Regions from separate parts of the Gordonia jinghuaiqii genome, predicted to be linked through region 2. Evidence: riboswitches for the same ligand, from Rfam matches in the RefSeq annotation. Region 2 holds a riboswitch; the other holds the start of a gene.
What was found. Region 2 has a riboswitch for cyclic di-AMP ahead of H1R19_RS05940 (transglycosylase family protein). Riboswitches for the same ligand answer to the same signal wherever they lie in the genome.
Positions count from the first base shown of each region.

Region 1: it holds a riboswitch for cyclic di-AMP, as region 2 does, so the genes downstream of both, H1R19_RS14725 (C40 family peptidase) here and H1R19_RS05940 (transglycosylase family protein) in region 2, are expected to answer to the same signal.

Region 1 covers NZ_CP059491.1:3,310,240-3,320,519, reverse strand. Annotated here, with positions in the region: gene H1R19_RS14730 (DEDD exonuclease domain-containing protein) at 1-1,734, opposite strand, end outside; cyclic di-AMP (ydaO/yuaA leader) riboswitch at 2,353-2,582, shown strand; gene H1R19_RS14725 (C40 family peptidase) at 2,601-3,287, shown strand; gene H1R19_RS14720 (NlpC/P60 family protein) at 3,566-4,585, shown strand; gene H1R19_RS14715 (hypothetical protein) at 4,593-5,993, shown strand; gene H1R19_RS14710 (glycosyltransferase family 4 protein) at 5,993-7,117, shown strand; gene H1R19_RS14705 (AMP-dependent synthetase/ligase) at 7,157-8,965, opposite strand; gene H1R19_RS14700 (hypothetical protein) at 9,074-9,508, shown strand; gene H1R19_RS14695 (SRPBCC family protein) at 9,508-9,945, shown strand; gene H1R19_RS14690 (ArsA family ATPase) at 9,966-10,280, shown strand, end outside.
Region 2 covers NZ_CP059491.1:1,342,984-1,353,263, reverse strand. Annotated here, with positions in the region: gene H1R19_RS05980 (DUF3027 domain-containing protein) at 1-376, opposite strand, end outside; gene H1R19_RS05975 (MFS transporter) at 463-2,445, shown strand; gene H1R19_RS05970 (DUF2771 family protein) at 2,442-2,972, shown strand; gene H1R19_RS23345 (cold-shock protein) at 3,027-3,440, opposite strand; gene H1R19_RS05960 (hypothetical protein) at 3,669-3,878, shown strand; gene H1R19_RS05955 (flavin reductase family protein) at 3,884-4,453, shown strand; gene moaA (GTP 3',8-cyclase MoaA) at 4,467-5,558, shown strand; gene H1R19_RS05945 (MoaD/ThiS family protein) at 5,570-5,818, shown strand; cyclic di-AMP (ydaO/yuaA leader) riboswitch at 6,078-6,262, shown strand; gene H1R19_RS05940 (transglycosylase family protein) at 6,268-6,900, shown strand; gene H1R19_RS05935 (molybdenum cofactor biosynthesis protein MoaE) at 7,053-7,484, opposite strand; gene H1R19_RS05930 (MogA/MoaB family molybdenum cofactor biosynthesis protein) at 7,484-8,002, opposite strand; gene moaC (cyclic pyranopterin monophosphate synthase MoaC) at 7,995-8,546, opposite strand; gene H1R19_RS05920 (hypothetical protein) at 8,552-8,788, opposite strand; gene H1R19_RS05915 (RCC1 domain-containing protein) at 8,892-10,280, shown strand, end outside.

The DNA.
Region 1 (10,280 bases), 2.0 Mb from region 2:
GGACCAGCCGAGCCTGCGTTCGGCACATCCGACGGGCAGCGCGACCGGATCGCTCGTGGCGACGATCCGCGCTCCCGGCTCGGTCATCCACCGATAGATCAGGCCGACCTCCTCCGCCGGCGCGCCGCGCAGCGGCCCCGGCTGGGGGATCACGGTCTCGGCGGAGGCGATCAGGGCGTCGACGACGGGCATCGGGGACACGCCGCGCCGGGCGCGGCCCGCCGCCGCGAGGCGTCCGTGCCGGATCACCGCGAAGTGCCAGCCGCGTTCACCGTCGGACCGGGCGACCACGATCTCGGCGATCGAGCAGAGCGCGGCCAGGCGCTGACACCGCGCCAGTGCGTCGATGGTCAGGGCGAGGCGGTCACGGTGGCGGGCCGCGGTCTCGAACATGTGCGCCTCGGACAACTCGGCCAGGCGTGCGGTGAGGTCGTCGAGCAGTTCGTCGGTGTCGCCGCGCATGAGGCGCCGCGCCGCGGTGACCCGCGGTAGGTAGTCCGGGACCGTCTGCGCCTGGGTGGCTGCGGCATGGCACGCGCCGGGCAGGCGCGCGCCCTCGACCGTCGGGCACCAGTGGTAACCGTTGGCGCCCAACCGTTTTGTGCACGTCCGCAGACCGGCGGCCGCGGCGATGACGTCGGCGACGGTGGCGGCGTTGTTGCGGTTCCCGACCGGTCCGATCGACTCGTCGGTGGGGGTGCGGCTGACCTTGAGGCGAGGGAAGCGCTCCTCGGTCAGGGTCACCCACCAGCCCTTATTCGGCTGGGTGGACCGCCGGTTGTAGGCCGGGGCGTGGGCGCCGAGGAGTCGTAGTTCACGCACCGCCGCCTCGAGCGCGTGGGAACACTCGACGACGTCGACGCGCTCGGCGAGCAGCACCATCTCGGCGATGCGGCGGCGGGGATCGCCTCCGGTGAAGTAGGAGCGCACCCGGCGACGGAGGTCGACGGCGGTACCCACGTAGAGGACCTCGTTCGACGGACCGCGGAAGAGATAGACCCCGGGGCGGGCGGGAACGTGGTCGGCGAGGTGGCGCTTGGCGCGCAGCCGCGGGTTGGTGCGCGGCAAGTACGACGTCAGCTCGCCGACGGTGGCGATGCCCTGGTTGCCGACGCGTTCGAGCAGCCGGTGGAAGACCTCCACGGTGGCGCGTGCGTCGTCGAGGGCGCGGTGGGTGGGCCGGACGGAGACATCGAAGAGCTCGGCGAGTGCGCTCAGCTTCACCGTCGGCGTCTCCTCCCGCGACAGGATGCGCCGGGCCATGGTCACGGTGCACAGACTCAGGCTGAAGGTCCACGGCAGCTGCAGGCGGATCGCGTTCTGCCGGAGAAAACCCATGTCGAAGCGTGCGTTGTGGGCCACGAGTATCGAACCGCGCGCGAATTCGAAGAACGCCGGCAGCACCGATTCGATCCGCGGGGCGTCGGTGAGCATGGCCGTGGTGATCCCGGTGAGGGTGACGATCTGGGGCGGGATCGGCCGGCCGGGGTCGACCAGGGTGGCGAACTCGCCGATCACCTCGCCGCCGCGGATCTTGACCGCGCCGATCTCGGTGATGCGATCGCGGGCCGGGTCGGAGCCGGTGGTCTCGAGGTCGACGACCACCAGGGTCGTGTCGAAGAGCGAACGGTCGCTGAACTCGTTCGGCGAGGCGTTCCCTTCCGCGGCGTGGTCGGCGGCCTCGAGGTCGGCGAAGGTCAACTGCCCGCCGGAGCCGTCGACGCTGGTGTCCATCACCTGGCGAACATTAGTTCGATGCACCGACACGGCGGCCGCGACGCACCGCGACGAGGTGCTTGTGGCTTGTGTGACAGATGTTGCGAACTCTGTTCGAGCGAACTTGTCGGTGGGGGGACCTAATCTCCACCTCGACGTGAGAGACGAGGCAAATCCTCACGATCGACCCGCCCGACACGGGGCCGACGCGGCCCCGGCCGCGAGATGAGATGGAGATCACACCATGTATGTCGACTGCGCCAGCTGCCCGGCCCGTCCCGTCGCCTGTGACGGGTGCATGATGACGGTGCTTTTTGGCGGCCCGAGCTGGGACGATGTGCCCGGCGAAGGTGGAGCTCCGGTAACGGCGGGGGCCGCCGGCGCCGATGCTGAGCTCGACCTCGCAATCGATGTTTTCCACGCGGCTGCAATGGTCACCAGTGGTGCTGCACGATCTGCAAGGTCCGGTAAAACCGCAGCTCAGAGCATGGATCGGATGGCATCGGTGACGGTCCTGCGTGCAGGCTGAGAAATGCGTGGGGTTTGAGTGTCCGTCGCCTAGTGGACAGGGCGCCCACGATTTCGTAACCTTTCTGAGACATTCGCGGAGCGTCCCGCTTCAACAGAAGTGGTCCGCAGAAGTCACCGCTCAATCGCCCTCGTGGCGAACCGGGGAACCACAACCTTCGGGCAGGGTCATCGGGCGCGTCAGCATTGACGCTCCCGGCCGACACTGCGCCGAATCGGGGTGAATCGCGTTATCACGCATGCGTGTCCTGTGGATACGTCGTGCGCGAAACACGTGTAGGGCCACTCTTCCGGCCCGAACCCGACAGCTAACTCGGTCGGCGGTAGAGGAAGATTTTTGAAGGAGAACACGCTTCGTGGCCAAACATCGTTTGGAACAGCCCAATCGTGGGAGCACGGTTGCAAAGAAGGCGGTGATCGCCGGATCGATCACGCTCGGTTCGCTCGCCGCTGCTGCCGGTCCGGCTCTGGCCGCCCCGGTCCACACCCCGCTCGGCACCTTCGAGATCCCGGCCCTGCCCGGTGAGAAGAAGGGCCCGGAGGTCAAGCCCTCCCCCAAGGCCAAGCCTGTCAAGAAGTCGCCCGCGGCCACGGTCGAGATCCCGAACCTGGGTCAGTTCACCGTGCCGGGCATCGCGCCGGAGCAGATTCCCCAGCAGTTCCGTCCGGGCGGCGGCGGTGGCTTCGTGCAGCCGCAGATGACCACCGGACAGAAGGCCGTCAAGGCCGCGGAGAGCAAGATCGGCTCGCCGTACTCCTACGGTTCGGCCGGCCCGAACGCATTCGACTGCTCGGGCCTGGTCTACTGGTCCTACAAGCAGGCCGGAAAGACCATTCCGCGTGACAGCTACGGACAGCTCGGCGGTGGTCGTTCGGTGTCCTACAGCGAGGCGCAGCCCGGCGACGTCATGATCTTCAACGGTGGCGGTCACGCCGGCATCTACGTCGGCAACGGCCAGTTCGTCCACTCGTCCACCTACGGCACCCCGGTGAAGCGGGACGCCGTCAAGGAGTGGACGCTCACCGGCATCCGCCGCTACTGAGTCCAACTGAACCGCTGTCGCTACTGAGACCAACTGAACACACGAGCAGTAGGAGAGGGCGGATCGCGCGAGGTGCGGTCCGCCCGATCCAGTCCTCGGGACCTGTCGTCGGACCTAGTGTGGTCCGGAGTCGCCGGAGCACGCCGGGGAGGCGTGAGCCGGGGGAGTCTCCGACGAGAGTTCCTCGGGGACGAGCCAGCAGAGGAGTGAGTGAGACCGTGGTTTTCGGGGAGGGGCGGACTCGAGCAGCTGGTCCGCGCACGCGATCGGGTCCGCTGATGATCGCCGTCTGCGTGTTGTCGGCACTCGCGACCGTCATCGCCCCGGCGACCGGCGGGGTGGGCGATGCGCGCGCCGTACCCGCACGGACGGCCGATCAGTTGCTCGACCGCTACAAGCAACTGGGCATCGACGCGGAGAAGACCACCGAGGCGATGCACGACGCGAAGATCGAATACGACAAGCAGCGCGGGATCGTTCTGTCGGCCAAGAAGGCCGCGGCGATCGCCCAGCAGAAGCTCGACGCCAGCCGTGCCCAGCTCGCGGTGCACCAGTCCCGGGTCGACGCCATCGTGCGGGCCAGCTACCAGGGTGCGCGCGTGAGCGGTCTGTACGCGGTGATGGTGAGTGACTCACCCCAGGCGCTCCTCGACCAGATGTCCGGCCTGGACATGATCTCCCGCCAGGCGGCGTCGGATCTCTCGGCGATCAAGAAGGTCCGGGCCCGCACGGCCGTCGCCAAGAAGGACGCAGACCAGACCGCCCTGGCGGCCTCGGAGGCCGTGTCCCGTGCCGAACGCGTCCGCGGTGATCTGCAGACCAAGCAGGCCGACCTACAACTCCAGGCCATCCAGATCCGTGCGATCTACGAGTCGATGACCGGCAAGCAACTCGCCGCACTGCGCGGGCCCACTTTCGACTTCGATCCCCGTCTGGTCCCCCGGGGCACCGCTCCCGCACTCATCGCTGTGCAGGCCGCGCTGACAAAGATCGGCGCGCCGTACGTATGGGGAGCCACCGGACCGCAGTCGTTCGACTGCTCGGGACTGATGGTGTGGGCCTTCGCGCGGGCCGGAAAGACCTTGCCGCGGTCGAGTCAGGCGCAGCTGGCCGGTGGCCAACCGGTCGAGCGCAAGGACCTCAAACCCGGTGACCTGATCATCTACTACCCGGACGCCCATCACGTCGGCATGTACGTCGGTGAGGGTTACGTCATCCATGCGTCGACCTTCGGTGTCCCGGTGAAGGTCGTCCCGCTCGACGAGGCCGGACCGTACAACTCGGCCCGTCGGTTCTAACGCGCCGGTGGTCTTCCTGCGCGGGCGGCTGTGCCCGACCCTGGCGGCGCTCGCCCTGGTCGCCGGAGCCGCCACCGGATGCGGCACCGCAGGTTCACCGGCCGAGCGGGGACCGGATTCCGGGGCGACCTCGACGGTGAGCACCGCGACCAACGTCTACGAGCAGGACCGTGCGGCCGGGGTGACACGACTGCTCGACTCACTCGGCACCGCGATCACCGCCGGCGACGTGACCGCGATCGGCGGCCTGTTCGACGCCGCCGCGTCGCCGCAGTTCAAGAACCGGTTCGTCACCGCCGCCGCCACGTTCCGGCCGGCCGAGTTCGAACGTCGGAGCGGTCGGGGCGCCGAGCTGCGCTTCGCGCGGTTCGACTATCAGCTCGCTCCCACCGAGGAGGCCGAGAAGCTCGTGCCCGGCGAGCTCCAGCAGGTCCTCGACGCCGGGGGCAGCTCGGACTCGTGGGTGGCTCCGGTGGAGTTGCGTTACGCGCTCGGCGGCGCGACCTCACCCGGCATCGCCGAACCCGAGGTGGTGGCCGGTACCGAGTTCATCGTCTCCCGACATGGGGAGGACTGGCAGCTCGTCGGCGACTCCGCAGCTCTGGGCGGAGACCCGTCGGCCACGCAGATGTGGGAGCTGCCCGGCCTGATGGCCGTCGATGTCGCGACCGCGGGCGGCACCTCGGTCGTCGCGTCCTATCCCGACACCACCAAGACCGTCGTCGATCTGCGCCGCCTGTTGCCGGATGCCGTGGACGCGGTCAGCGCGTTCTGGGGCGACACCTGGGATCGTCGGGCCGTGGTGGTCGCCACCGCGACGGACCCGCAGTTCGATGCACTCGTGCCCGCGGGTCCCGCCGTGACCGGGAGGGCCGCGGCCGCATCGGTCTACAGCCGGGTCGACCATCCGCAGCGCACGGCGGTGGGGCAGCGGATCGTGTTCACCCCGGCGGCCCTCGGTCTCGCCGCCCCGACGCTCGGCGTCGTGCTGCGTCATGAACTCACCCACATCGCGGCCCGTGTCGACACCGCCGTCGGTGCGCCGCTGTGGATCACCGAGGGCGTGCCCGAGTACGTGGGCCGCAAGGGCACGTACACCCGACTCGCCGACGCCGCACCGGATCTGGCCGAGGCGGTCCGCTCCGGCTCCGCCCCGATCGACCTACCCGCCGACGCAGAGTTCGCGATGGACGGTCAGACTTCACTGGTGGCATATCAGAGCTCCTGGTCGTTGGCCGCCTACGTCGCGGACCGGTTCGGTGAGGCACGGCTGAAGAAGCTGTACGTCGGCGTGGCGGCGTCGCCGGAGGCGGCGCGACAGGACGCCGCGATCTCCGGTGCGCTCGGCGTCGACCGCAAGCAGCTGCTCACCGGATGGCGTGGATGGCTCGACGGCCAGGTGCGTTGATGTCGCGAACCCTGTTGATCACCAATGACTTTCCGCCGCGGCCGGGTGGTATCCAGTCCTACCTGCAGAACCTGGTGGAGCGGTTGCCCGCCGACGACATCGTGGTCTACGCACCGCGGTGGCGCGGCGACTCGCATGACGAGTTCGACGCCGCCGCCGCGTATCGGGTGTACCGCCACCCGACCACGCTGATGCTGCCGACACCGTTCGTCGCCCGCCGCGCCGCCGACATCGTGCGCCGTGAGGACATCTCGACCGTGTGGTTCGGGGCGGCCGCACCGCTGGCGGTGCTGGCCCCGGCGATGCGTCGGGCCGGTGCGGAGCGCGTGATCGCGAGCACCCATGGGCACGAGGTGGGCTGGTCGATGCTGCCGGTGGCGCGTCAGGTCCTGAACCACATCGGACGCAACACCGATGTCATCACCTTCGTGAGCCGCTACACCCGAGGTCGTTTCGCCTCGGCATTCGGTGCCCATGCGTCCCTGGAGTACCTGCCGCCCGGCGTCGACACCGACCGTTTCCGGCCCGACCCGGCCGCGCGTCGACAGTTCCGGGAACGCCACGAGCTGGGGGAGAGCCCGACGATCCTGTGCCTGTCGCGGCTGGTGCCGCGCAAGGGGCAGGATGTATTGATCCGTGCGCTACCGCTGATCCGGCGCACGGTACCCGACGCCACCCTGGTGATCGTCGGCGGCGGACCGTACGCGGAGACCCTGCACGATCTCGCCGCCGAATCGGGGGTGCAGGACAGCGTGATCTTCACCGGGTCGGTTCCCGCCGAGGAACTCGCGGCGTACCACAACGTCGCCGACGTGTTCGCGATGCCGGCACGGACGCGCGGCGGCGGGCTCGACGTCGAAGGGCTGGGCATCGTCTACCTCGAGGCATCGGCAACGGGAGTCCCGGTCGTCGCCGGGTTGTCCGGCGGAGCGCCTGAGACCATCGTGGAGGGCGTCACCGGCACCGCCGTCGACGGTACCGATGTCGACGCGGTCGCCATGGCCATCCTCTCGATCCTCGGCGATCGCGAGGCGGCAGCCGAGATGGGCCGGGCGGGAAGACGATACGTGGTCGAGAACTGGCAGTGGAGTCAGATGGCGGCCCGCCTGCGCCAGTTGCTGTAGAGGCAACCGGCGCGGCGAGCCGACGGTACCGCCGGGCGGTCACCGCTCGTAGATCGCCTCGATGTCGCCCGCGAACTTCTCCACGACCACGTTGCGCTTGACCTTGAGGGTCGGCGTCATCTCGCCGGTCTCCTCGGTGAAGTCCGCTGACAGGATGCGGAACTTCTTGATGCCTTCGGCACCCGACACCGTCTTGTTGGCCAGATCGATGGCCGACTGGACCTCGGCGAGCAGCTCGGCGTCGTCGAGGAGATCGGCGACCGATGCCGACGCGGGTTTGCTGTTGCGCTCCTTCCACGCCGGGAAGGCCTCCTGGTCGATCGTGATCAACGCGGCCACGAACGGCTTGGCGTCGCCGACGACCGTCGCCTGCGAGATCAGGACGTTGGCGCGGATGACGTCTTCGAGGCCGGCGGGGGAGACGTTCTTGCCGCCCGCGGTGACGATCAGCTCCTTCTTGCGGCCGGTGATCGTGATGAACCCCTCGGAGTCGACGGTGCCGAGGTCGCCGGTGTGGAACCAGCCGTCGACGACGGAGGCGGCGGTGGCCTCGGGGTTCTGCCAGTACTCGGCGAACACGACGCCGCCGCTCAGCAGGACCTCCCCGTCGTCTCCGATGCGAACGGCGTTGCCCGCCAGCGGCTTTCCGACCGTACCGATCTTCGAGGCCGACGGCGTGTTCACGCTGAACGCCGCCGTGGTCTCGGTGAGTCCGTAGCCCTCGTACACCGGCACGCCGATACCGGAGAAGAAATGGCCAAGGCGCGCGCCGAGCGGTGCGCCGCCCGAGATCGCCATCTGGCACTCCCCGCCGAGAGCGTCCCTGAGCTTCTTGTAGACCAGGGCGTCGAACAGCGCGTGCCTGAGCTTCAGGCGGAGGCCGACCTGACCCTGTTCGCGGGCCTGAGAGTAGGCGATGGCGGTGTCGGCCGCGGCGTCGAAGATCTTGCCCTTGCCGCCGTCGTGCGCCTTCTGGCGTGCGGTGTTGTACACCTTCTCGAACACGCGGGGCACCGACAGGATGAGCGACGGCTTGAAGACCGCGAATTCGTCCACCAGATGGGCGATGTCGCTGGTGTGCCCGACCTCCGCGCCGGCCTCGATGGCGACGAGCGTGATCGCGCGGGCGAGCACGTGGGCCAGCGGGAGGAACATCAGCAGGCGCTTCTCGTCGCGCTTGATGAGTTCGTCGAGGATGTCGCCTTCGAGGACGGCGCGCACCTCGGAGAGCATGTTCGCGTGGGTGAGTTCGCAACCCTTGGGGCGGCCGGTGGTGCCCGAGGTGTAGATCAGGGTCGCCGGATCGGCGGACCCCACGGTGGCGCGGCGTTTGGCGACCTCGTCGTCGTGCACGTCGGCGCCGGCGGCACCGAGTTCGTCGACGGCGCCCGGGCCGTCGGTGCGGTCGATCTGGAACACGGTGACGGGTGCGGTGAGCGAGTCGATGGACTCGAAGGCGGCGCGATGGGCGTCGTCCTCGAGGATGATCGCCACGGCGCCGGAATCGCGCATGATCCACTCGATCTGGCCGGCCGAGGAGGAATCGTAGATCGGCACGGTGATCGCGCCCGCCGACCAGATCGCGAAGTCGAAGAGGTTCCATTCGAGGCGGGTTCGCGACAGCAGGGCCACGCGGTCGCCGGGGTTGACGCCCGAGGCGATCAGTCCCTTGGCGAGCGCGGAGATGCGGGCGGCGGCGTCGGCCGCGGTGACAGGCTCCCACCGGTCACCCTGCTTGTGCCGGAAGACGATGTGCTGCGGAGATCGCTGTGCCCGGTCGAAGATGATGTTCGTGCAGTTCTCGTCGTCGGCGATCGAGAACTTCGCGGGCACGCGGTACTCGCTCATCGTGGTTACCCTCCAGTAGACAACAATGAGCAAATCGTATCCCCGTGGCCGGATCGGCCTGTTCGCGACGTCGGTTTCGGGTGCACTACCCTGCGTCGACACGAGTATGTGAAGCTAGTGGGCGTGACGAGCATCCAGGTGGCAGACGAGGTATTCGTCGCCGCGGCACCACCGCTGGCCGCCGCCGTGATCGGCGACCCGGCCCGCTGGCGTAGATGGTGGCCCGACCTCCGACTGGCGGTCACCGAGGACCGCGGGGAGCAGGGGATTCGCTGGCAGGTGGGCGGCCCGGTGACGGGAACGATGGAGATCTGGAACGAGGCCGTCCTCGACGGTTTCGTCCTGCACTACTTCCTGCACGCCGAACCGACCCGCGCCCTGCCCGACGACCCGCGTGCCCGCGCCGACGCGTTGGCCTCAGAGAACAAGCAGCGCCGGGTGGCGGGCAAGGAGATGTCGTTCGAGTGCAAGCGCATCCTCGAGGACGGGCGCGGTGTGGGTGGGCCCGCGGTGGGGTCCCCGGCCGGGTCCGGGGTGGCCTGATGGCCGACCACACCGAACGCGACATCGTCATCGGTGCCGACGCCGGCGACATCCTCGCCGTCATCGCCGATTTCGAGCACTACCCCGACTGGGTGACCTCGGCGCGGGAGGTCGAGGTGCTGCGCACCGACGACGCCGGCCGGGCCCTGGAAGTACGGTTCGTGCTCGACGCGGGCGTCCTGCAGGACACCTATGTGCTTGCCTACGACTGGGATCCGAACGCGACCGAGGTGTCCTGGCATCTGGTCTCGAGTGACCTGCAGAAGGATCAGCGCGGGCGCTATGTACTCACCCAGCAGGTGCCGGGGTCGACCAAGGTGACCTACGAGCTGATGGTGGATCTGCAGGTGCCCATGATCGGACAGCTCAAGCGCCGTGCGGAGAAGGCCATCACCGACGCCGCGCTGCTCGACCTGAAGAAGAGGGTCGAAGGCTGATCGATCTCACACCTGTTCACGTGGTGCTCGGTCCCGGTGGTTCCGGCGTCTCCGCGGTCGCCGCCGCTGGCGCGACCCAACGGCCGCGCACGCCACGGGATTCCCGACAGCGCTCCGGTACCCCGATCGCCGGGGCCGAGCCGCACACCCTGCTGATCACCGTCGACCGCTGGTCCCCCGTGCCCGACTGGGCACGGGTCTACCGACAGCCCGGCGAACCCGTCGCGGTGTCGAAATCCCTCCACCTGCTGACCCTGGATCGGCTCGATCTGACCGAACGCACCTGGTCGTCGTTCGTGGACGTCCTCGCGCACACGGTCAGCCACAGCAAGGCG
Region 2 (10,280 bases):
CGCCGGTGTCGATCTGGTTGGGCACCAGTCGGGTGTCGTCGGGTTCGGCGGCCAGCAGGTCACCCGGGGCGAGATCGCCGGACACGACACGTTCGACCCACGGCACCCACGGCGGCGCGAGCAGCGAGCCCTCACCGGGAAGCAGCACCACCTCGCTGAGGGTGATCTCGTCGGTACCCGGAGCGCCCGCCAGCACGACGCACCACTGCCAGCCGCGGTAGCCCGCGAGCTCGGCATCGAAGTAGTGTGCGACCGCCCATTCACCCTCGACAACGCTGCGCCGATGCGCGCCGGGCTGCTGACCTTCGTCGAGCAACGCGGCACGTGCGATGTCCACGGCCTCCAACAACCGTCCGCCGTCACTTACCTGAGTCACCGTTCCAGTGTGCAGCATCGCCGACGTGGCCCACACAACGACCCGCTTCAAGCGCCATGCGCCCGAGATGAGGAACAATCGTCAGCGTGATCCCACGGAGTTCCCGACACGACGATGGGCGCGGGACCCCCAGGGGTCCGGCGGGCCAGCATCCCCACCAGCCGCAACCCGATCCTCGCGCGCGCCGGGCCGCGCAACATCCCGGCTCGACGAACTATCCCGCCGACGAGACCCGACAGATGCCGGGGCGCAGGCCCGCACCCGGCTGGGGGCCGCCGCCCGGACCCGGTCCGGGTCGCAACGCCTACCTGCCACCGCCCACCCACAATCCACACCTGCCGCCGCTCGATGATCGTGGCCGGCCGCATCCCGACGACGCCGAGACCCGCGCGATGCCGACCGAGCACGGCCCCCGCACGCCCAAGAAGCTGACCGTCATGCGGGTCGCGGCCATGCGGAGCCGCGAGCTGACCGGCAAGGGCATCGGCAAGATCCATCAGGCCGCCACCGCCGACGGCGCCGACCGGTCCGGACTCACCGCGCTCACCCTGCCGGTGATCGCGAACTTCGCCGCCGACGCCGCGATGGCCGTCGCGCTCGCCAACACCCTGTTCTTCGCGGCCGCGTCGGGTGAATCCAAGACCAACGTCGCCCTGTATCTGGCGCTGACGATCGCACCGTTCGCACTGATCGCGCCGCTGATCGGCCCCATGCTCGATCGCCTACAGCGGGGCCGTCGTATCGCGATGGCCGCGACCTTCGGTCTGCGCGTCGTCCTGGCGTTGCTGATCATGGCCAACGTCCAGTGGAACGACGCGACCCAACAGCTCGAATACGACCCGTGGGTGCTCTATCCGTGCGCCCTGGGTCTGCTCGTGCTGTCCAAATCGTTCGGTGTGCTCAAGTCCGCGGTCACCCCGCGCGTGGTGCCACCGACCATCGACCTGCCGCGGGTGAACTCCCGCCTGACCACCTTCGGCCTGATCGGCGGGACGATCGTCGGCGGGGCGCTGGCCGCGGGCGTGGAGATGGTGCTCGGCAAGCTGCTTCCGCTGCACCTGCCCGGGGCGATGGTGTGGCTGGCGATCGTCGCCGCCGCCGGCGCCTACCTGTGCATGCGCATCCCGTCGTGGGTCGAGTCCACCGAGGGCGAGATCCCCACGACCCTGACCTACCACGGCGAAGCCGCCCGGACGTCCGTGCCCGAACACGAGCAGACGACCAGCGCCCGGGACGGCGCGAAGATGATCGCCGCGAAGATGCGTCAGCCGCTGGGCCGCAAGGTGGTCGCCGGGCTCTGGGGCAACGGCACCATCCGCATCCTGACCGGCTTCCTGACGCTGTTCATCGCGTTCTACGCCAAGGCCCAGCAGGGCGACGCGTCGGACTGGACGCAGCTGCTGCTGCTCGGCGCGGTCGGTGCGGCCGCGGGCGTGGGCAACATGATCGGCAACGGCGTCGGCACCCGACTCGAACTCAAGAACCCGCCGGGCATCGTCGTGTGGGCGACCGCGGCGTGTTTCGTCGTCGCGGTACTCGCCGCGATCTTCGGCAACATCGCCGCGGCCGCGTTCGCCGCGCTGATCGCCTCGGGCACCAGCGCCATCGGCAAGGTGTGCCTGGACTCCTCGATCCAGGACGATCTGCCCGACGAGTCCCGCGCCTCGGCATTCGGCCGGTCGGAGACCGTGCTGCAGCTGTCGTGGGTGTTCGGCGCCTCGCTGGGAGTACTGCTGCCGCCGACACTGTGGATCGGTTTCACCGTCGTGTCGGTGCTGCTGGGCCTCGGCCTGCTGCAGACCGTGATGACCACCCGCGGGAAGTCGCTCGTCCCGGGTCTCGGCGGCAAACGTCCCGACCACGCCGCCCCGACCGTCGCCTTCCGCGCCGCCGGGCACGGCCGGACGACCCCGAGTGCCGCCGACACACGGCCCCACGCCCGCCCGTCGACAGCTCGGATGCCGAGTTCTCAGAAGACACCGACGGCACCCCTCCCCCACCGGGACGGCCGGAGCCACAACCCCGGTGAGCACCCGCCCCACAACGAGACAGGACAACGTCACCCGTGATCAGCAGTGGTGAGAAGAAGGCGCTGGCGATCATCGCCGCCGTGATCGTGGCATTCGTCGCGGTGGTGGGGACCTCGGTGTTCCTGTTGACCCGCAATGCCACCCACGACGACCAGCCCTACATCCACGTCGCCGTCGGCAAGGAACTGCGCACCGTCGAGGCGCTGTGGTGGTGCGACCTGATGCTGACCGAATGCGATCCGGAGATCACCCGCCCGCGGGCGACGGCCGAGGTGCCGGTGGAGGTCGGGACGACAGCGATGTTCACCGTGTCGAGTGAGATCGCCGACGGGCCCTGGAACCTGGCCGCGGTCTACCTGACCCCGAAGGGCCTCATCGAGGACGAACAGCCCCAGGAGGCGGGGAAGTCCTACACGCTCACGCTGAAGTCGACACCCGACCGGGTGCTGCTGGGCGTCACGATTCTGTCCGCCTCGGCCCGCCTCACGCCCGCCGACGAAATCCTTCCGCGGGGTGAGTTCGCCATCCAGACGGCGTCGCAGGAGTACCTCGACGACCTGGGCTGAGGCCTCAGGCGCGTCGACGCGGCCGCCGTGCAGTGGAGACCAGTGGAGTGGAGATCAGCTCTCGAGCTCCCGCGCGACGGCGCGGACGACCTCGGAGATGCGTTGCGCGGTCTTGCGATCGGGGTAACGGCCCTTACGCAGATCGGGCTGGACCTTGGCCTCGAGGAGCGTGATGAGGTCGGCGACCATCCCGTGCAGCTCGTCGGGTGAATGCCGTTTGACGTCCTTACGTGCGGCCTCGCGCACGTTCTTGGAGACACTCGGTGCGGGATCGAGCACCTTGACGCTCAGCGCCTGCGGACCGCGACGACCGGCAGCCATGCCGAATTCCACCCGTTGTCCGGGCTTGAGGGCCTCCACCCCGTCGGGCAGGGCCGACGAACGGACGTAGACGTCCTCGCCGCTCTCCTGAGAGAGAAAGCCGAAGCCTTTTTCCGCGTCGTACCACTTCACCTTGCCGGTCGGCACTGTGCTCACCCTCATCTGTCCGTCAGTACTGCTGAGAAAATCGACCCGTCACAACAAAAGACGCCATCACCCATGCGGTAGCCCGACGGTCGGAACCGTGCGGGCCCAGACGGATGCAAGGCGCCTGCATCCCCATCGTAGCCAACGGGGTACCCCGGGGTCACACCATTACCCCTGTGCACACCTCGCCAGGCGTCGCCGTTGCGACTCGTGCACTACCGTGGAGCCATGCAGAAGACGTCGTCACCGCGGTTGCTGCAGGCCGCCGGGGTGATTTTCGTGATCGGGCTCCTCTCCATCGTGGCGTTGTTCGTGACGCCGCTGGTCACCGACGGCGACACCGCACCGACCGCGGTCTACCTGCTGACAATGTGCGCACCGCTGGGATTCGTCCTGGGCCTGGTGTACGCACTCCGTGCCGGACGCCGAGCCAGGTGAGGACCGTGACCGCAACCATCGACACCACCCCAGATCTCGCCCCCGTCTCCGACGGCAAGGCGCTGCGAGAGGCATACAGCTGCTTCCCGTCCGGCGTCGTCGCCGTGTGCTGCCTCCGACCCGGCGACGGCAACGAGGCGGACGCCGCGGAGGATTCGGCCACGCTGATCGGAATGGCGGCGAGCTCCTTCACGACCGTCTCCCTCGACCCGCCTCTGGTCTCGGTGTGCGTGCAGAACACCTCGACGACGTGGCCGCAGATCCGTAGCGCACCGGCGATCGGTGTGAGCGTGTTCGCCGGCGATCAGACCGACGTGTGCAAACAGCTCGCCGGTCCGTCGCAGCATCGTTTCGACGGCATCACGCCACTGCGCACCGAGCGGGGCGCGATCTTCGTGCCGGGTGCCGCCGCCCATCTGTCGTGCGTCATCCACAACGAGATCCAGGCGGGCGACCACACCGTCGTGTTGCTGGAGATCGAGACCCTGCGCGCCGATCCCGGCGTCGAGCCGCTGGTGTTCCACGCCAGCACCTTCCGTGCACTCGAGGCGCGAAAGAGCCCGGAAACGAAGTGAACGCGAACCCACCATGAGCATCGTCGGCCTCGGACTACCCACTCCACGGCCCCCGCAGGCCGGGGCGTCATCGGGTGTGCCGTCCGACGGGCCGCTGCGCGACACATTCGGTCGCGTCGCCAAGGATCTGCGTGTCTCGGTCACCGACCGCTGCAATCTGCGCTGCAGCTATTGCATGCCGGCCGAGGGGCTGGACTGGATGCCGGCCGATCAGGTGCTCGACACCGCGGAGATGATCCGGGTGCTGACGATCGCGGTACGCGATCTGGGTATCGAACGCATCCGTTTCACCGGCGGCGAACCGCTCCTACGACGCGATCTCGAGCACATCATCTCGGCGGTCTCGGCGCTGCCACAGAACCCCGAGATCGCGATGACCACCAACGGCCTCGGGCTGACCAGACGCATCGGCGGCCTGGTGGAGGCCGGCCTCGACCGCATCAACGTCTCCCTGGACACCGTCGACCGCGCCCGGTTCGCGGAGGTCACCAGGCGTGACCGGCTCGGCGACGTGCTCGACGGCCTGGCCGCGGCCCGCGACGCCGGACTCGCCCCGGTGAAGGTCAACGCCGTCGTCCCCGACCACGCGGACCTCGACGGCCTGCCCGACCTGCTCTCCTACTGCCTCGACCACGGTTACGAACTGCGGATCATCGAACAGATGCCGCTCGACGCCGACCACGCATGGCAGCGGTCGCAGATGGTGACCGCCGACGAGATCCTCGCGACCCTGCGTGCACGGTTCACACTCCTGCCCGACCCGAAGCCGCGCGGCAGCGCCCCGGCGGCCACGTGGCTCGTCGAGGGCCGACAGGCCCCGGGCGGGAGAACCGCCCGCGTCGGGGTGATCGCATCGGTCACACGGCCGTTCTGCGGCGATTGCGACCGCACCCGGCTCACCGCGGACGGTTCGTTGCGCAACTGCCTGTTCGCGACGTCGGAGACCGATCTGCGCACCGCCCTGCGCACGCTGCCAGAGGCCCAGATCGATGCCGCCGTCGCCGCCATCTGGCGCGGCGACATGTGGCAGAAGGCGGCAGGACACGAGGTGAACGCCGCGGGCTTCGTCCAGCCGTCCCGGCCGATGTCGGCGATCGGCGGCTAGGCTCGCCCCCGATGAACCTCACCGTCCGTTATTTCGCCGCCGCGCGCGCCGCCGCGGGAACCGACCAAAGTGTCGTCGAGATCGACCCGTCGACGACGCTCGGTGAACTCGAACGCACTCTCGCCGCCGGAAACCCTTCCCTCGGGACGGTTCTCGAGCGCTGTTCCTATCTGCGCGACGAGGTCGCCCTGGCCGACCGCAGTCGCACGCTCGGCGTGTGCACGACGCTCGACGTACTTCCCCCGTTTGCCGGTGGCTGACACCACACTCACCGTGTGACCTTTATCACATAACGGGGGGGTAACGAGAAGGGCACGGGACGGCCACTAACCCGTTGAACTGCGATGACGGGCAAACTGGGTCGGGGGACCCGATTTCGGCCGAAAAATGAGTTGCGTTCGAGCAGGTGAATCAGCCGAACGAACGACGTACTGTTCGAGTCGACCACCTTCGGGAGGTCACAGCACAACAACCAAGACATAACGTCCCACCGACCGCGCCGAGCCTCGTTCCGTCGGTGGGAACGACAAGCAATCTAGGAACGAGGACGGGGGACCCAACCTCAATCCCCTGAGAACGGACACCACACCAGGTGTCCTCGGGGTTAAGTCCCGGAAGCCTCGGCACACGCCGAGGCGCCTGGGGCCGAGCACCTCTCGCTCGAACCCGACAGCTGACTTCGTAGGCGCGTGGAGAGAGGAATAGATCTATGTCCGGACGTCATCGCAAGCAGACGACCAGCACGACCGCCAAGACCATCACCAAGGTCGCCCTCACCGGAGCCGTTCTCGGCGGCGGAGCCGCCCTCATGGGCACCGGCACGGCGAACGCCGCGACCGACGCCGAATGGAACCAGGTCGCCGAGTGCGAGTCCGGTGGCAACTGGGCCATCGCGACCGGCAACGGATACCACGGTGGCCTGCAGTTCGCGCCGAGCACCTGGAGCAGCCACGGCGGCGGCGAGTTCGCCCCGACGGCCAATCAGGCCACCCGCGAGGAGCAGATCGTCGTCGCCGAGCGTGTGCTGGCCTCGCAGGGCAAGGGCGCATGGCCCACCTGTGGCACCGTCCTCTCGGGTTCGACCCCGCGCACCGCGCCCACCGACACCCCGCGCCAGCTCCCGAAGCTGCCTGACGGCAACGGAAGCTTCAGCTTCGTCAAGGCTCCCGAGGCCAAGTCCACCGAGGACGTCGCCAAGCAGGTCACCACCGCGCTGACCGATGCCGGCGTCAGCCCCGAGGTCAAGAACCTCTGGCACGCCGCCAAGAACAGTGGCGTGGCGCTGAGCCCCGAGCAGATCAAGATGTTCAACGACAACAAGCATCTCCTGCCGCTCCCCTGATCTCCTGCCCTCACGGATCGTCCATCCGTGAGCGGCACGGCAGAGGGCCCCAGTCGAAGGACCCCGCACGATGAGCGATCCGTGCGGGGTCCTTTTCCAATTCAGGCCGAGTTTCCAGTCAGGCCCAGTTTCCAGCCAGGCCGGGTCTTTGATCAGGCCGAGTTGACCCACTCGTCGGTGCCGTCGTCGAAGAACTGGTGCTTCCAGACGGGCAGTCGTGCCTTCACCTCGTCGACGAGGCGGGAGCAGGTCTCGAACGCCGCCCGACGATGGTCGGCGGCAACCGCGACGACGAATGCCACGTCGCCGATCTCGAGGTCACCGATCCGATGCGAGACCGCGACAGCGCGCACGCCATCGACGGCCGACACCTCCTCGACGACCTCGGCGAGGACCTTCGGCGCCGTCGGGTGCCCGGAGTAGTGGAGTGCGGTGACCGTCCGGCCGCCGTCGTGATCGCGGACCGCGCCGACGAAGCCGACCACCGCGCCGGCCTTGCCACCGGCGGCGCCGGCGACCATCGCCTCGTGCGCCGAAAGTCCGATCGGCTCCTCTGACATCGCGGTGTGCACGACGACCGGCATCAGTGGTCTCCTCCACGGATCTGGTCGAGTGCGTGGTGCACGACGCCGCCGAGTACACCCAGGCCGTCGCGCACCCCGCCGGTCGATCCGGGCAGGTTCACCACGAGCGTCGACCCGGCCACCCCGGCGATCCCGCGCGAGAGCACCGCGGTCGGCACGTTCGGCAGGCCCGCTGCGCGGATGGCGTCGGCCAGGCCCGGGATCTCGGTGTCGAGTAGCGGGCGCGTCTGTTCGGGGGTGCGGTCGGTGGGTGTCAAACCTGTTCCGCCGGTGGTGATCACGAGGTCGACGCCGACGTAGATCGCGGCGCGGAGGGCGTCGCCGACCGGCGGCCCGTCGGCCACCACGTCGCATTCGTCCACCTCGAAACCATGCTCGACGAGCCAGGCGTCGATGATGGGTCCGGTGCGGTCGACGTAGACGCCGCTGCTGGCCCGGTTCGACGCGACGACGATGCGGGCAACGCGCGAGCGGGTGTGCGCGGTTGCGGTCTCGGGGGGTCGCGCGGGGTCAGCCATCGGAGTTGTCCGGCCGGTCGCGGTGCCAGTCCCCTGATTTGCCGCCCGTCTTCTCCAGCAGCCGGATGCCGTCCATGTGTGCGCGCCGGTCCACGGCCTTGACCATGTCGTGCAGGGTCAGCCCGGCGACGGCGACCGCGGTCAGTGCTTCCATCTCGACGCCCGTCTGACCGGAGGTGGCGACGGTCGCGGTGACGTCGATGGAATCGGCACCGATGGTGAAGTCGAGCTCCACCGACGACAACGCGAGCTGATGACACAGCGGTATCAGCTCGTCGGTGCGTTTTGCCGCCATGATCCCGGCGATGCGTGCGGTGGCCAGCACATCGCCCTTGGGCAGCCGCGACTCACTCAGCAGGTCGATGACCTCGGCCGTGGTGTGGAAGGTGCCGCCTGCGACGGCTCGACGTCGCGTCGTCGCCTTGGCGCCTACGTCGACCATGTGCGCCGACCCGGAGCTGTCGATGTGGGTCAACCGGGAGCCGTCGGCTCCTCCGGTCTCGCCGAAGCCCGACCCACCCTGGTCAGTCCCGGTGGGCGGCATCGGTGTCAGCGGTTGACGACCGTCTTCGCCTGCACGAAGGGCAGGTCGTCGACCGGTAGCGGGAACTCGGTCTCACCGAAGGGTGAGAGCGCGCCGGAGATATGGGTCGCGAGTTCGGAAACCGCGTGGTCGGCGGCCGCGCCGTCGTCGTCCTGCGGCCAGCCGTTGTCGACGTAATGCTTCTTGCCGGCCTGCTTCTTCGCTGCGCTGTCAGCACCAGATTTGTTTGCCACGTCGAGCATTGTGCCATGTCGTTCGGATGAACAAGTGCCGTGTCCAGGGCATGCCCCCCATGCTGGGGCTATCGTCGTCGCAACACAGTGGTCACGCCAGCAGGAGGCGCCGATGGCCCACCAGCCGGATCAGGTCGCCGGGTACCGCGTGATCGCCCGACTGGGCAGCGGCGGTATGGGCACCGTGTACCTGGTCGAGAACCCGCAATTGCGTCGACGCGAGGCGCTCAAGGTCATCTCCGTCGCCGAGACCGTCGACGAGGAGTTCGCCCGTCGTTTCAGCCGTGAGGCACAGACCGCCGCCGCCCTCGACCACCCGAGCATCGTCACGATCTATCACTACGGTGTCACCGACGGCGACCCGTGGTTCACGATGACCTACCTCGACGGGCAGGACCTGCGCCACACATCCTTGCGGCGCGACGAGATCGCCACCGTCGTGGCGCGCGTCGCCGACGCCCTCGACTATGCCCACGACCACGGGGTGGTCCATCGCGACATCAAACCGGCCAACATCCTCGTCACCCGCCGGGCGATGGACGGGGCCCTCGACCGCGTTGTGGTCCTCGACTTCGGCATCGCCAAGCTCACCACCGCCACCACACTGACCGCGCCGTCGTCGTTCGTGGGCACTCTGGTCTACGCCGCGCCGGAGATCCTCGACGGCAAGCCTGCGGGCCCGGCGTCGGATCAGTACTCACTGGCGTGCACCGCCTACGAGTTGCTGGCGGGGACGACACCGTTCGAGGCCGACACCCAGACCCGCCACATCGTGGCGAAACTGACGACGCCGCCGGACCGGATCAGCGCGCACCGGCCCGAGCTCGCCGCCCTCGACCCGGTCTTCGACCGGGCACTCGCCCGCGGCCCCCTGGACCGGTATCCGACGTGTCGCGCCTTCGCCGAAGATCTGCGCGCCGCACTCGCCGTCGGCGGCCCCGACCTGACGGACAAGCACTCGGAATCCTCTGCCACCCAGATCATCTCGACACCGCGGCCTCATCCACCGGCCCCGGAGACCCTCGCACCGCCACACGGTCCACCCAGGCATGATCAGCGGCCGGGCTTCCAGCCCACACCCAGCGGCACACAACATCTCGCCTCGCCGCCGGGCATCACTCCGCCGCTGGGAGCGTATTCGCAGACCGGCACCCAGGTCGCTCCCCCGCCGGCCTCGTCACGGGAACGCCCGCGCCGGTGGCCGCTGATCGTGGGTGCGGTGAGTGCCGTCGTGTTGCTGGCGGTGGCCGCGGCGATCGCGGTGAGCACGCTGCGCGGCGGCACGGACGACGGCGCCGGATCGGTGGCTGCCGCGGATGCAGCCGCCGAAGTCGCGCTCAGCGCGGGCCTCGGCGCCACCTGCTCGATCCGCGACCAGGTCGCATACTGCTGGGGCAGCAACGACGCCGGACAGATCGGCGACGGCACGACGACCAGCCACCCGACGCCCACCCGCGTCGCCGACCTCGCGAACGTGACCTCGATCAGCACCGGCGGCCCC